3 regions of the Terribacillus aidingensis genome follow, and region 1 is predicted to be linked to each of the others. Evidence: riboswitches for the same ligand, from Rfam matches in the RefSeq annotation. Region 1 holds a riboswitch; each other region holds the start of a gene.
The links. Region 1 has a riboswitch for S-adenosylmethionine ahead of ABXS78_RS04875 (M20 family metallopeptidase). Riboswitches for the same ligand answer to the same signal wherever they lie in the genome.

Region 1 (5,072 bases):
TGGAACTGCTGGAGCACCCGAACAGGGCGATGGTGGCCATCAGGCCGAATAATATAAGTGCAAGCTTCTTATTCAATATACTTCCTCCTTAGCTTCCCAATAACGAGAATACGATTTTCGTGAATGCTTTTTCCGTGATGAGCAAAGCACGCTCATCGATGTCGAACTTAGGGTGGTGATGCGGATAATGGGTGCCTGTATCTTCATTGCGGGAGCCGACTTTAAAGAAGCTTCCCGGTTTCTCTTGTAAGTAATAAGCGAAATCCTCTGCTCCCATCCCGGTTTCCAGCGGGATAACTTGATCTTCACCGAATTCCTCGGCAAAAAGACGCTGCAGAAGTGCAGTTTCTTCTGGATGGTTGTAAAGAGCAGGGTAGCCATGTAAATAATCGATTGAATAGGTTGCGCCGAAACCGGTTGCAATACCGGCTACAATGGACTCTATTTGTTTTCTCACCTGCTGGCGGATGTCAGCATTGAATGTCCGTACTGTTCCTTCCAATCTGGCAGTATCCGGAATAACATTGAATGCTTGGCCAGATTGAAATACACCAAGTGTCACAACTGCGGATTCAAGCGGGTTGACTCTGCGGCTGACAATCTTTTGCAGGGCGCTGACGATATCACTTCCGATGACAATTGGATCGACAGCCTCATGAGGAGCTGCGCCATGACCGCCTTTTCCTTGGATAGTAATCGCGAATTTATCTACTGCTGCCATCTTGAAGCCTTCGCCAACACCGATCTTTCCGATAGGAGCGGCCGAATTAAGGTGAGCACCGTAGACATAGTCAACACCATCAAGTGCACCATCTTCAATCATCGCTTTTGCACCGCCTGGAGGTACTTCTTCAGCCGGCTGGAACAAAAAGACCACTTTACCTTTCAGACTATCCTTATGTTTGATCAGTGATTTGGCAGTTCCAAGGAGTGCTGCGGTATGGCCGTCATGACCGCAAGCATGCATTACGCCAGGAGTCTTGGATCGATAGGCTGTTTCTTTTTCATCTTCTATCGGAAGGGCATCGAAATCTGCTCGCAGTGCAATTGTTGGTCCTGCTGCCTTACCTGATAGGGTAGCGACGATGCCATATCCGCCAATATTTGTCTGGATATCTTCATAGCCGAAGCTGCGCAGCTTGTCGGCGATAAAACGGGCGGTCTCTGTCTCCTGGAAACTTAATTCAGGATGCTGATGCAAATAACGTCTCCACTCCACGACTTCTGCGAAATTATCTTCCAGCTCCGTATGTACTACCGCAAGTGTCTGCTTGATCTGTTCCATTTTCAAACCTCCTGTAACAATCTTGATATTTCCAATGAAAATAATCGGGATTAAGTTCAAAAAAAGACCCTCTTCCAGACAGAAGAGGGTCTTTTAAAGATTTTCCGCTCTTCTTATCTTCAGTGTTAAACACCTGGAATTAGCACAGTACTGCGGCTTGCAGCCTGTTGCTTTGGTTTCGTTGGGCCATTCCCTCCACCAATCTCGATAAGAAATATCAGTTGTAAGGAAAAGGATAGACCGAAAAGTTCTAGGTGTCAATCCTATTTTTTGTCGCTATTTTTCCTGATCGGCATGACTACGCCAAAAAATCCATTAGTAAAAGATTCATTTGGCAGAAAATTTTAAATAATGCTTGACTGTACATTCTTTTGTGATAACATAGCTTTAATATAAAAATTATATAGAACTTTTCTTATCAAGAGAGACGGAGGGACTTGGCCCAGTGATGTCTCAGCAACCAGTCTGAGAAGACACGGTGCTAAATCCAAAAGGTATCCGCCTTAAAGATAAGAAGCTGATTCGGTCATGACTGAACCTTCTTCCTTTTTGGGGAGAAGGTTCTTTTTTTGTTGAAGAGGAGGGTGAGAAGCGGTATGGGATATAGTTTAGAAACAGCATTTGTGCAGCTTGGAAATCACAGTGATGGAGTAACTGGGGCAGTTAATCCTCCAGTTTATCTGTCCACGGCTTATGCGCATAGTGGAATCGGAGAATCTACCGGCTATGATTATTCACGGACGAAGAACCCCACTCGATCAGTTCTGGAAGAAGGGTTTGCAAAGCTGGAAAAAGGCGATCAGGCATTTGCATGCAGCTCAGGCATGGCAGCAATCCAGCTTGTATTGTCACTTTTCCGTTCGAGCGATTCCCTGCTAGTGCCGGAGGATATTTATGGAGGCACCTATCGGCTGTTTGATTTCTATTCAGATGCCTATGACGTCTCGCCAATTTATGCGCCATTTCATTCCGTCGAAGAGACTGCGATATTGATAACGGACGATACAAAAGCAATTTTCCTTGAAACACCGACAAACCCGCTCATGCAGGAAATTGATATTGCTGCCTATGCGCAATTGGCAAAAGCATATGACCTGCTGTTAATTGTGGATAATACGTTTCTGACACCTTATTACCAGCAGCCGCTTACAGAAGGAGCAGATATCGTCATCCATAGTGCGACGAAATATATCGGCGGCCATAACGATGTTTTAGCCGGACTTGTTGTGAGTAAAGGCAGTGAGCTATCAGATCGGTTAGCTGTATTGCATAACGGTACGGGAGCTGTCTTGTCTCCGCTCGATTCCTGGCTTCTCATCCGAGGCTTGAAGACACTGCCGCTTCGAATGCGGCAGCATCAAGCAAATGCTGAGCGCATCGCAAGTTATCTTGCAGAGGAGCCGAAAGTGAAAGACGTCCTGTATACAGGAAAAGGCGGCATGCTTTCCTTCCGTGTTCAGGAAAGCAGCTGGGTCGATCCATTCCTTCGCAGCCTGGAAATCATCACCTTTGCCGAAAGTCTTGGCGGAGTGGAAAGCTTTATCACATATCCTACAACACAGACACATGCGGATATCCCTTTAGAGGAACGGGAAGCCAGAGGAATTTGCGATTGTTTGCTCCGTTTCTCGGTCGGGATAGAAGAAGCGGAGGATTTGATTCATGATTTACAGCAAGCATTCGCCAAACTGTATTAGGAGGTCAACATATGGGAGAACAACAAGCGGAAACAACGTGTATCCGGGGATCATATAAAGAGCAGCGGACAGGTGCTGTTAACGTCCCGATCTACCTATCGTCAACCTTTCACCAGGAGAGCTTTGATGATTTCGGTCCATTCGACTATAGTCGTTCCGGCAATCCGACACGAAAAGCACTGGAGCAAAAGGCTGCTGAACTAGAGGGAGGGAGAGACGCGTTAGCATTTTCATCTGGCATGGCAGCAATTTCCTCCGCATTCATGCTGCTGTCAGCGGGGGATCATGTGATAGTGACCGAGGGTGTGTACGGCGGAACGTATCGTTTCGTAACAGAAATCCTTCCAAAATTCCAGATTAGTCATTCCTTTGTTGACCTAACCGATTTGGATGCTATAGAAGCAGCTGTACGGCCAAACACGAAGGTCATTTACTTGGAAACACCGTCCAATCCGTGTTTGAAGGTGACTGACATTCGGGCCGTGGTCCGGATAGCAAAGCAACATGATTGTTTAACTTTCTTGGACAACACATTTTTGACGCCGCTGTATCAACAGCCATTGGCACTAGGTATAGATGTGGTCATCCACAGTGCCACCAAGTTTCTGTCAGGGCACAGTGATATTATCGCCGGACTGCTGATCACAAAGGATACAGAACTGGGAGAACGACTGGCTTTTATCCAGAATACGTTTGGTGCCATTCTAGGTGCCCAGGATAGCTATTTGTTGCTACAAGGAATAAAGACGTTAGGTACAAGATTACGTCAGTCATCGGAAACGGCGGAGAGGATAGCTTTGTTCCTGCTTGATCATCCGTTAGTGGAAGATGTCTTCTACCCTGGCTTGCCTACCCATAATGGACATGACATACATACCGGTCAAGCCATTGGAAATGGAGCAGTACTATCGTTCGCCCTGCCGAGCAGGGAGCACGCAAAGATTTTTGTTGAACAGCTTCGCATACCGATCTTTGCTGTCAGTCTCGGCGCGGTAGAATCCATTCTTTCGTACCCGGCTACGATGTCACATGCTGCCATGCCGGAAGCAGAACGTAAGAAACGAGGTATATCAGATGGACTCTTGCGGTTATCTGTTGGCCTGGAGCATGTGGAGGATCTCATTGGAGATCTGCAGCAAGCCTTAAAGGCTGCTGAAAGAGTAATAGAAAAAGTAAAAAACTAAAATGGGAGAGATGAACATGACAACGAAAACAAAAACGGCACCATTCAGAGCAGATCACGTAGGGAGCTTGCTTCGTCCAGATGTTCTGCACAAAGCCAGACAGCAATTTAAAGAAGGCCTGATCAGCAAACAAGATCTTCGTGATATCGAAACAACAGAAATCAAAAGAATTGTCGACAAACAGATTGAAGTCGGATTGGAGCTGGTAACAGACGGAGAATTCCGGAGAAGATTTTGGCATACAGATTTTCTGGAGCATCTTAACGGCATCACAGGTTATGTTCCGGATACCGGCTATTTGTTCAAAGGGGAAGAGACAGAACGGTATAACATAAAAAATACTGGCAAGGTTTCGTTCAATCCTGATCACCCATTTATCGAGGATTATAAAGTATTCCAAGACATCGTCGCTGGCAGGGCAGTGGCTAAACAGACAATTCCGAGTCCGAATCAGCTCTTCCATACAGATATTCGTGATCATTCGATTTATCCAGATATCGAGGACTTTGCAGCTGACGTCATTCAGACTTACAAAGATGCCATCCAAGCATTTTATGATGCAGGGGTACGCTATTTGCAGCTAGATGATGTTTACATTGCTACACTATCTTCTCCTGATGCGAAATTCGATGGAGAGCACTCCAGAGAGTTCTTGATCGATTTGGCACGCCGGGTGATCAATGGTGTATTGGAAGGTAAGCCGGAGGATCTTACTGTGACGACGCATCTCTGTCGAGGAAACTATCGCTCCACATATATGTTCGGGGGCAGCTATGACTTGATTGCAAAGGATCTGTTAGCGAAAGAGAAAGTCGATGGTTTCTTCCTAGAGTATGATGATGAGCGATCTGGTACATTCGAACCGCTTCAGTATATCCCGCAGGATGGTCCAAGAGTCGTGCTAGG
Region 2 (5,072 bases), 1.4 Mb from region 1:
TGAAGAAGGCAGTGGGAAGATGATTACGTTCAGAGATTACTACAATAATGAAGTGAAGATGTCTTTTGCCGATCATCCATTTTCTGATCAGCCTAAACATGTGTGGGTGATTTGCCGATACGGCAGCAAATGGCTGCTCACTCGTCATAAGGATCGGGGATTGGAGTTCCCAGGCGGCAAGGTGGAAAAAGGAGAAACCGCTGAGCACGCTGCTTTGCGGGAGGTAATGGAGGAGACTGGCGGTGTGGTTCAGCAGCTGAAGTATGTCGGTCAGTACTTTGTAGCTGGCAAGGCTGGACATATCGTAAAGAATGTCTATTATGCCATCATCTCGGAACTGAAAAAGAAATCCAATTACTTGGAAACATATGGACCAGTACTGGTCGAGAAGTTCCCTTCCCATCTGGCACAGCATGCAGAATACAGCTTCATGATGAAAGATAAGGTGCTGCCTAGTGCATTGCACCATATAGATAAGTTTGAAAAGACAATGTAAAAGAACTGCCCCGATTGTGGGGCAGTTCTTTTTATCTGTATAGCGGTCCCGCTTGACGGACAGCTTCATCAATGAAATCGAATTTAGCAAAATTTTGATGGAATTTTACTGCAAGTTCTTGTGCCTTCGCTTTGTAAGCAGCTTTATCTTCCCATGCATTTTCCGGCATCAGCAGCTCTGCTGGTACATTTGCAATAGAAACAGGAACATGCAGGCCGAAGATCGGATCTTGCGTAGTCTCTGTATCATGCAGTTCTCCGCTGAGAGCAGCCTGAACCATCGCTCTTGTAAAGGCAAGCTTCATTCGGGAACCGGAGTGATAATCTCCACCCGTCCAGCCGGTATTGACTAGATATACCTCAGCTTGATGCTCACTGATTTTTTCTCCGAGCATATCAGCATAAACAGAAGGTGCCAGCGGCAGGAATGGAGCACCAAAGCAAGTCGAGAATGTTGCTTCAGGTTCTGTGACGCCTCGCTCTGTTCCGGCAAGCTTGCTCGTATAGCCGCTAAGGAAGTGATACATTGCCTGTTCAGTTGTCAGTTTACTGATTGGCGGCAGGACGCCGGTCGCATCTGCTGTCAGGAAGACGATTGTCTTTGGATGACCTGCCAAGCTCTTCGGCAGGCTGCCCTTGATGTAGTCAATCGGGTAAGCTGCACGTGTGTTTTCCGTAACAGATCCATCTTCATAATCACAAACACCAGCTTCATCAACTGCTACATTTTCAAGAATCGTACCAAATTTGATGGCACCATGAATTTCCGGCTCTTTTTCAGCGGAAAGATTGATGCACTTAGCGTAACAGCCGCCTTCGATATTGAAGATACCATCAGGTGACCAGCCGTGTTCGTCATCCCCGATCAAAGGTCTGTTCGGATCAGCTGATAGTGTCGTCTTACCTGTTCCGGATAAACCGAAGAAGAGGGCTGTATCACCATCCGGTCCGACGTTGGCAGAGCAGTGCATCGGAAGGATCTCCTGCTGCGGCAGGAGAAAATTCATTACGGAGAAAATGGATTTCTTCATTTCCCCAGCATATTCTGTACCGCCTATCACGATTACGCGCTGTTTGAAAGAGACGATTACAAATGCTTCTGAATTAGTGCCATCGACTAGCGGATCTGCTTTCACACCAGGAGCAGAGATGACAGTGAATGCAGGTTTATGTGCAGCCAGCTCTTCTTCATTAGGCCGGATGAACAATTGGTGGGCAAACAGGTTATGCCAAGCGTATTCATTGATTACCTGTATCGGAAGGTGGTAGCGTTCATCAGCTCCGGCAAAGCCTTGGAATGAGAAAACTTCTTCCTGTGCCTGCAGGTAGTCAACGACTTTACCTAATAAGTGTTCAAATATTTCTTCGCTGATAGGCTGGTTGACTTTTCCCCAATCCACTTTGTTTTCGGAAAGCTCGTCTTTGACGATGAATTTATCTTTTGGTGAGCGGCCGGTATATTTTCCTGTCGCAGCCCGCAGAGCACCAGTTTTTGTCAGACGTGCTTCCTGGCGGGACAATGCCGCCTCCGTCAGCTGAGCCGCGGATAGGTTTTTTCTTACATTGGATTGGGAGCGCATTTCTTCTAACGCTGTTAACGCGTGCATCATTCGCATCTGGATCCCGCCTTTTTTTAATTTTTGATTAGTATAACACATTAAAATATTAATACATACTATTTAAAAATGCAATCAATAAGTGCATGCTTTATTGATTAATAATTCCGAGGTTTTTAGTTGGTATTAACATGATTTTGTTGACTTCTGTAGGCTGTTCCGATAACATAGTTGCGAACGGAAAACACTCTTATTCAGAGTAGGCGGAGGGACAGGCCCTAAGAAACCCGGCAACCGTCACATTTGTGAAATGGTGCTCAACCTGAGCAAGGGATACCTTGAACGATAAGAGAGGGAATAAGCCATCCTTCTGTTATGATGGAAGGTTTTTTTTATGTAACGGCTTAATAACAGAAAAAGAGCAATACTATTGGTAGTGCTCTTTCAACCTTCACCCATTATCAAGTTTCTTAATAACATACTTGGAAAGAGTAAAACTTCCGTATTAATCGTAGTTGAAGGGGGATTTGGCAGAATGACTGCTAATCGTCGATTATTTACCTCAGAATCCGTTACTGAAGGCCATCCGGATAAAATCTGTGACCAGATTTCGGATGCTATATTAGATGAAATACTAGCTAAGGATCCGAATGCCCGTGTTGCTTGTGAGACGACTGTTACGACAGGTCTTGTACTTGTTGCAGGTGAAATCACAACAAGTGCTTATGTTGATATCCAAAGTATCGTCCGTAAAACAATCAAGGAAATTGGTTATACACGTGCGAAATATGGCTTTGATGCTGATACATGTGCTGTATTGACAGCAATCGATGAGCAATCTCCTGATATCGCAGGCGGTGTCGATCAGGCGCTTGAGGCTCGTGAAGGGCTGATGACGGACGAAGAAATCGATGCAATCGGCGCAGGTGACCAAGGCTTGATGTTTGGCTATGCAAGCAATGAAACACCAGAATACATGCCTCTGCCAATTTCACTGGCGCACCGTCTATCCAAGCAATTGGCGAAGATACGGAAAGATGAAACTGTGGATTACTTGCGCCCGGATGGGAAAACACAAGTAACAGTAGAATATGATGAAAACGATCAGCCAGTACGTATTGATACGATTGTCATCTCCACGCAGCATCATCCGGAAGTAGAGCAAGCTCAGATTCATACTGATTTGAAAGAGCTTGTTATCAAACCTGTTGTTCCAGCTGAATTGCTGGACGAAAATACGAAATACATCATCAACCCGACAGGTCGTTTCGTTATCGGCGGGCCGCAAGGTGATGCAGGTCTGACTGGCCGTAAAATCATCGTTGATACGTATGGCGGCTATGCTCGTCACGGCGGCGGAGCATTCAGCGGAAAAGATGCTACGAAAGTGGACCGTTCCGGTGCTTATGCAGCACGTTATGTGGCGAAGAACATTGTTGCAGCAGGTCTTGCTGATAAATGTGAAGTACAGCTTGCTTATGCAATCGGTGTTGCTGAACCAGTTTCCATCAGTATCGATACTTTCGGAACAAGCAAACAATCCGAAGAGGCATTGGTAAAAGCAGTACGCGATCTATTCGATCTTCGTCCTGCCGGCATCATCAAAATGCTGAACCTGCGTCAGCCAATCTACAAAGATACAGCTGCATACGGTCACTTCGGACGTACAGATAAAAACTTCCCTTGGGAGCAGACTGACAAAGCAGTACAGCTGGAAAGCTATACATTTGCATAATCTGCTTGAAAGGCAAGAGCGATAATTACGCTCTTGCTTTTTTTTGTGTCGGCGCCCATAATCTTCCTTCAAGAACCGAATTGTTTTATGCTATAATTAATGGCTAGAAGTAATGAAAGAGAGGCTAATAAGTAATGTGTGGTTTGATTGGCGTAATTAGAAAGAACGTAAAACAACTAACGCAAGCTGATAAGGATAAATTCAAACAACAGAACAACATCATCACGCACCGCGGTCCGGATGATGAAGGATATTACCATGACGAGCATGTATCATTCGGTTTCCGCCGCTTGAGTATTATTGATATCGAGGCTGGTGTTCAGCCATTAAGCTATGACGACGAAAAAATCTGGATGGTCTTCAACGGAGAAATCTACAACTACGTAGAGCTTCGTGAAGAATTGCTGAAAAAAGGCGCAGAGTTCAAAACTGAATCCGATACCGAGGTCATCGCTGCGATGTACCATACATACGGAACGGAAGCATTTAAAGAGCTTCGCGGTATGTTCAGCATCTTGCTATGGGATAAAGAAAAGAAAACACTTTTCGGAGCACGTGATCCATTCGGCATCAAACCGCTCTTTTATAAGGAGACAGAAGATGAGATTTTCTTCGCTTCTGAGAAGAAGAGCATCACACTTCTGGAAGAATCAGAAACAGTTGATACCGAAGCGCTGCAGCATTATTTGAGCTACCAGTATGTACCGGAGCCATTCACGATGACAGAAGGTATCAAGAAAGTGGAGCCTGGTCATTACTTCGTGAAGCGTGAAGGTGAACCGATAGAATTCCATCGATACTGGCATGCGACATTCTCGCCGAAGATCATGGACAAGCAAGCTTGGATCACGCGTATCCAGGATGTTCTTCATGATTCTGTGAGCAAGCATATGCGAAGTGATGTGCCGGTCGGTTCCTTCCTTTCCGGCGGAATTGATTCCAGCATCATTGTAGCCATTGCGAAGCAATTTAATCCGAATTTGAAAACATTCTCTGTAGGTTTTGAACGGGAAGGATTCTCCGAAGTTGATGTCGCGAAAGAAACGGCTGAAAAACTCGGAGTAGAAAACTATTCCCATATCATCACACCAGAAGAATATTTAGAGAAACTTCCGAAAATCATGTGGCATATGGATGATCCATTGGCTGATCCATCCGCTGTGGCCCTTTATTTTGTGGCAAGAGAAGCTAGCAAACATGTAACGGTTGTACTTTCTGGTGAAGGTTCCGATGAGCTATTCGGCGGTTACAATATTTACCGTGAGCCAGAATCCTTGCGCATGTTC
Region 3 (5,072 bases), 750 kb from region 1:
GTATGACCGAGCTCGATGCTATACTTTTGCAATCCTAGTTCCCGAAGGAAGCGGACTGCTGTGAACAAACTTTCATATTCTCCATACAGACCTGGGGTCCGGATGATTTCGATGCCAGCCTGATGGCTTTCGACGCCCGCATGATCCTTTTTGAAGACTGATCCAGCATACGCCCATTTCTGCTGATCAGACTGCTGATTCGCAAGCGCACGAGCAACAGCAATCGTCCAATCCGGGCGCAATACTTCGATTTCCCCTTCTTCATCAAACCATTTCAGCATCTTTTTAAGTGTCATACCTGCATAAGGATTGGTAAATGTTGTGCTATACTCAATGACAGGTGTTTCAATCGCTTGATAATTTCGTAAATTCACGACAGACTGAAACTTTTCATATATGCTGACACGATTGACAAGCTGTCGACCTGTCAAATCACGACTTCCTGCTGGTAAGAACATCTATAAGCCTCCGATTCTTTCTTTATCATTCTACTACTTTACTTAGATAAAGGATTTCTGTTGATTTGAATGTAACATAATGAGATACTAACGTCAATACATAACGAAAGGAACAACCATATGCCAGGAGATTTTCACGTACATACTCAGTATTGCCAGCACGGCGCAGACGATAAAATGGAAGCCTACGTTCTGCAGGCAATCGAAAAAGGACTTACCCATATATCATTTACAGAACATGCTCCGCTACCGGAAAGCTTTACAGATCCCGCTCCACATCGTGACAGCACCATGGACCGAAACAAGGTGGAAGCCTATGTAATGGAAGGCAAAGAGCTGCAAAGACAATATAAAAATGATCTGCAAATCAATATTGGCTTTGAAGTTGATTATATCAGAGGCTACGAACAAGAAACACAAACTTTCCTTGATACATACGGTCCGGAAATGAATGATGGTATCCTTTCCGTGCACATGCTCCAAGCACCGGATAAGTCTTTCTTCTGTATTGATCATAGTGAGGATGAATTTGGGCGTGCTGCTGATGCATTTGGAGGACTTTTACCATTATATAAAGCTTATTATGATAATCTCCAGTCTTCCATTGAAGCTGATCTTGGTCACTATAAACCAGGAAGAATTGGTCATATTACGCTGATTCAAAAATTTCAGCTTGCTTATCAGAAGCCGGCTTCTTTCTCAGAGGAACAGAAACACATTCTGGAACTCATAAAGAGAAAAGGATATGAGCTTGATGTGAATACAGCTGGTCTTTATAAACCATTATGTAAAGAAATCTATCCGCCAGTTGAGCTTATAGCGCACGCAGCAAAAATGGGAATTCCGCTTGTTCCTGGCTCAGACAGTCACGCAGCTGGGGGAATTGGTAAGGGTTTTGAATATTTATCTGATTATTCTCTTCAAATTCCGCAGAGATTGGCTTTATAAATAAGAAAAACAGCTGCTTGTGTTTCCCAGAGATGCAGCTGTTTTTCATACTTACTTCATACTATTTAGTTTTGTTGTTGTAAAAGTGTGCTAGTTTTTTCTATTAGGCAGAACCAGTTTTTAACCAATAAGCTAGTTTACGATATAATTCCGCTTGTTCCTAAAATGCTTCTATTCCCGTACTGGAAGGAAGATTAATAAATACACATTTGCTCTAAGGGAGAGCTGAAAAGTTATTTTTCCAAAGTATTTTTCTTCTTTGGATAGCCAATTAAGATGGCAATAATACCACAAATACCTACCAAGATTGGATAGAAGCTGTATGGAATGATACTCATTGGCGAAATTCCTGCAACGGTTGCAGCAGTCAATAATTGAGCTCCGTATGGTAAAAGACCTTGGATTGAGCAAGAGAAAAGATCTAATATACTAGCTGATTTTCTCGGTTCTATCCCATACTGATTTGCAATATTTTTAGCTAGTGGACCAGTAATCAATATAGAGATTGTGTTATTAGCAGTTGAAACATCAGTTAGACTTACAAGTCCGGCGATACTAAATTCGGCACCCTTTTTCGTTTTAATTCTTCGCGTTGCAAGGTGCAGAATATAATCAATTCCTCCATTAAACTTAATTATCTCTACCATTCCAGCTATTAATATTGCAAGGAAGGCAATCTCATACATACCTGCCATTCCATCCCCAATCTGCTGCATCAGGCTCATGAAATAGTAGCTGCCATCTATCCAGCCAACAGCTCCCGCAAGAACAATTCCCAGCACAAGTACGAGGAAGACGTTCATACCAATTAAAGCAAAAACTATAACTAGGACGTAAGGAATTATCTTTATCCAATTATAGTTAATTTGTTCTACTTGAGCTGATTCACCAATTGCGATAAATCCTAAAATGATGCACGTAACAATTGCTGCCGGTAACACAATCCAAAAATTAACCTTAAATTTATCTTTCATCTGTGCGCCCTGCGTGCGAACGGAAGTTATCGTTGTATCTGATATGAAGGATAGATTATCACCGAACATCGAACCACCAACAATCACTCCCATCACCAAAGCCAGCGAAAGACTAGTTTCATCGCTTATTCCAACTCCAATTGGAGCTAGTGCTACAATGGATCCAACAGATGTGCCCATCGACAAGGAAATAAAGCATGCAATGACAAACAATCCTACAACTAGCAGGTTTTGCGGAACAACTGATGTAGTAAGGTTTACAGCAGACTCTACTGCTCCCATGCCTTTGGCAACTTCAGAAAACGCTCCTGCTAAAATGAATATGATCACCATCAGCATGACATTGCTATTACCTGCACCTTTGCAGAAAATATCGACCTTATTTGTAAGGGATTCTCTTCGATTCATAGACAAAGCTACAGCCGCTGCTATTGTGATTGCTACTATGACCGGAAATTTATAAAAATCTCCTGTGATAATCCCGGATCCAATAAATAAAACTAAAAAAACAATAAATGGGATGAGAGCCCATGGATTTGCTTTCTTCATTGATTCACCTCTGATTTTGTTTTATTGCAAAAAAATAAAGCCCCTCTTACATCCATAAGAAGAGGCTTTATATCTATAAAACGCTCCTCTTATCTATCAAGCCGCAGCTTGCTGGATTTGGCACAGCAACTTAATCTCATAAGTTCCGCTGCCGAGATTTCTTCGGGCCAGTCCCTCCATCTCTCTAAATAAGAAGAAAAGAATATTTTTTTCACAGTAAGTAGGATTATACACATCTCCTATTTTTTTATCAATAGTTTTAGGAAGCCCAGGCATTGCTTTCTCAATATCTCCTTATTAGAAAGGAAAATACGAGTAAAAGTGCTCTCTTTTGTCCCTTGCAAAATTATTGGCTGTAACGGCCTCTACTCCTAATTTATTTCATCCTTAAAAAGTTATCGCTTCTAATTTCATGCATGTTTCCAATGAATGAAGCAGGAGATCGATGAATAAAAATATAATTAATTAAGTTTATGCGAATAACTCGTTAACACAGGGTGGTAATTGCTGTTTATTTGCAGTATAAGCTTCCTTTTTAGGAATAGGAGGATATCATGTTCTTCATCTTCTTAATTTACTTATCATTTATCAGCTTAGGTTTACCCGATTCTATATTAGGGTCTGCGTGGCCGCTTATGAACACTGATCTTGGGGTTCCGATTTGGAATGCAGGTATTGCTTCTATTATTATATCTATAGGAACAATAGTATCCAGTCTGTTTTCATATAGATTAATTAGAGTTTTGGGTACGGGTAAGATTGTTATAATAAGTATATCTATGACTGCTATCGCACTGCTTGGTTTCGCATTTTCTCCTTCATTTATATGGCTGATAGTATGTGCTATACCATTGGGACTGGGTGCTGGAGCGGTGGATGCAGCTTTAAACAGGTTTGTCGCTACTCACTACGAAGCAAAACATATGAACTGGTTACACGCTTTCTGGGGAGTTGGAGCTCTGCTCGGCCCTGTTATATTATCAGTATTAGTTGTTTGGGGGAATTCTTGGAGAAGCGGTTATTTTACCATTTCATTATTGCAGTTTGCATTAGTTTTACTGCTCCTCTTTTCACTTTCAAAGTGGAAAGAATACGAAAATGCTGATAGTAAGAGAATTCAATATACGAAAGAAACCAATTCAGAAAATAAAATGGGATTGCTGAACTCCTTTAAGAAAAAAGGATCTGCCTTTGGAATGGTGTCATTTTTCTTTATAGCATCAACAGAGGCTTGTATAATGCTCTGGGGTTCTAGTTACTTAGTCAAAATAGAGAATGTCCCAGCCGAAAGTGCCGCTGGTTGGATTTCTTTGTACTTTCTTGGTATGACAGCAGGCCGTATGTTAAGTGGATTTCTATCAATACGAATAAAGAATGAAGCATTAATTCAGCTGGGATGTACTTTGGCTGCTTCCGGTTTAGTTATAATGTTACTTCCATTTCCCACGATATTTACTCTATTATCCTTTGTCATTATAGGAACCGGTCTTGCACCAATCTACCCTTCTATGTTACACCAAACTCCTGTATATTTTGGAGTAGTTCATTCACAAGCAGCTATGGGAATTCAAATGGCCTTTGCTTACACTGGTGCTACTTTAGTGGCGCCCTTGCTAGGACAGTTGTTGGCCAACATTTCCTTTTTGATATTTCCTTATTTTCTTCTAGTATGTGTAGCAGGGATAATGTTCTGTCGGTTGATTTTAATACGCGCTAACGAAATTAGTGTTAAGCCTAAACGATTGAGCCAATAATCAGGTCTTGAAACTTCTTGATAGGTGAGAACGTAATGAAAGACGTTAGCTAAGACTATAATTAACTTTTTTGAAGAAATGAGGCTGTACATATGGATAAAAGTTTTAAAGATAGACTGCACAATAGCAGTATGTATCTACCAGGAGATAAAGATTTTGCAGCTCAACAAATAGTATGCCTCGAACGACTATACGACTTTAATCAAACGCGACCAACCGAAATAGAAAAAAGAGAAGCTTTGCTAAAAAAAATGTTCGCTGAGATTGGGGAAGGTTGCTATATAGAGCCCCCACTCCACGCAAATTGGGGTGGCAACCATGTTCATTTCGGAAAGAATGTTTACGTCAATTTTAATTTAACTTTAGTAGATGACACGCATATTTACGTC

Region 2: it holds a riboswitch for S-adenosylmethionine, as region 1 does, so the genes downstream of both, metK (methionine adenosyltransferase) here and ABXS78_RS04875 (M20 family metallopeptidase) in region 1, are expected to answer to the same signal.
Region 3: it holds a riboswitch for S-adenosylmethionine, as region 1 does, so the genes downstream of both, ABXS78_RS08690 (Na+/H+ antiporter NhaC family protein) here and ABXS78_RS04875 (M20 family metallopeptidase) in region 1, are expected to answer to the same signal.

The regions. Positions count from the first base shown of each region.
Region 1 is NZ_CP159996.1:884,893-889,964, forward strand. Features, by position in the region: gene ABXS78_RS04870 (ABC transporter substrate-binding protein) at 1-76, opposite strand, end outside; gene ABXS78_RS04875 (M20 family metallopeptidase) at 89-1,285, opposite strand; SAM riboswitch class I at 1,396-1,499, opposite strand; SAM riboswitch class I at 1,698-1,801, shown strand; gene ABXS78_RS04880 (methionine biosynthesis PLP-dependent protein) at 1,882-2,982, shown strand; gene ABXS78_RS04885 (aminotransferase class I/II-fold pyridoxal phosphate-dependent enzyme) at 2,994-4,166, shown strand; gene ABXS78_RS04890 (5-methyltetrahydropteroyltriglutamate--homocysteine S-methyltransferase) at 4,183-5,072, shown strand, end outside.
Region 2 is NZ_CP159996.1:2,312,250-2,317,321, reverse strand. Features, by position in the region: gene ytkD (RNA deprotection pyrophosphohydrolase) at 20-496, shown strand; gene pckA (phosphoenolpyruvate carboxykinase (ATP)) at 528-2,102, opposite strand; SAM riboswitch class I at 2,299-2,403, shown strand; gene metK (methionine adenosyltransferase) at 2,587-3,786, shown strand; gene asnB (asparagine synthase (glutamine-hydrolyzing)) at 3,921-5,072, shown strand, end outside.
Region 3 is NZ_CP159996.1:1,636,048-1,641,119, reverse strand. Features, by position in the region: gene ABXS78_RS08700 (ATP phosphoribosyltransferase regulatory subunit) at 1-458, opposite strand, end outside; gene hisJ (histidinol-phosphatase HisJ) at 579-1,406, shown strand; gene ABXS78_RS08690 (Na+/H+ antiporter NhaC family protein) at 1,640-2,929, opposite strand; SAM riboswitch class I at 3,016-3,124, opposite strand; gene ABXS78_RS08685 (MFS transporter) at 3,484-4,683, shown strand; gene ABXS78_RS08680 (sugar O-acetyltransferase) at 4,776-5,072, shown strand, end outside.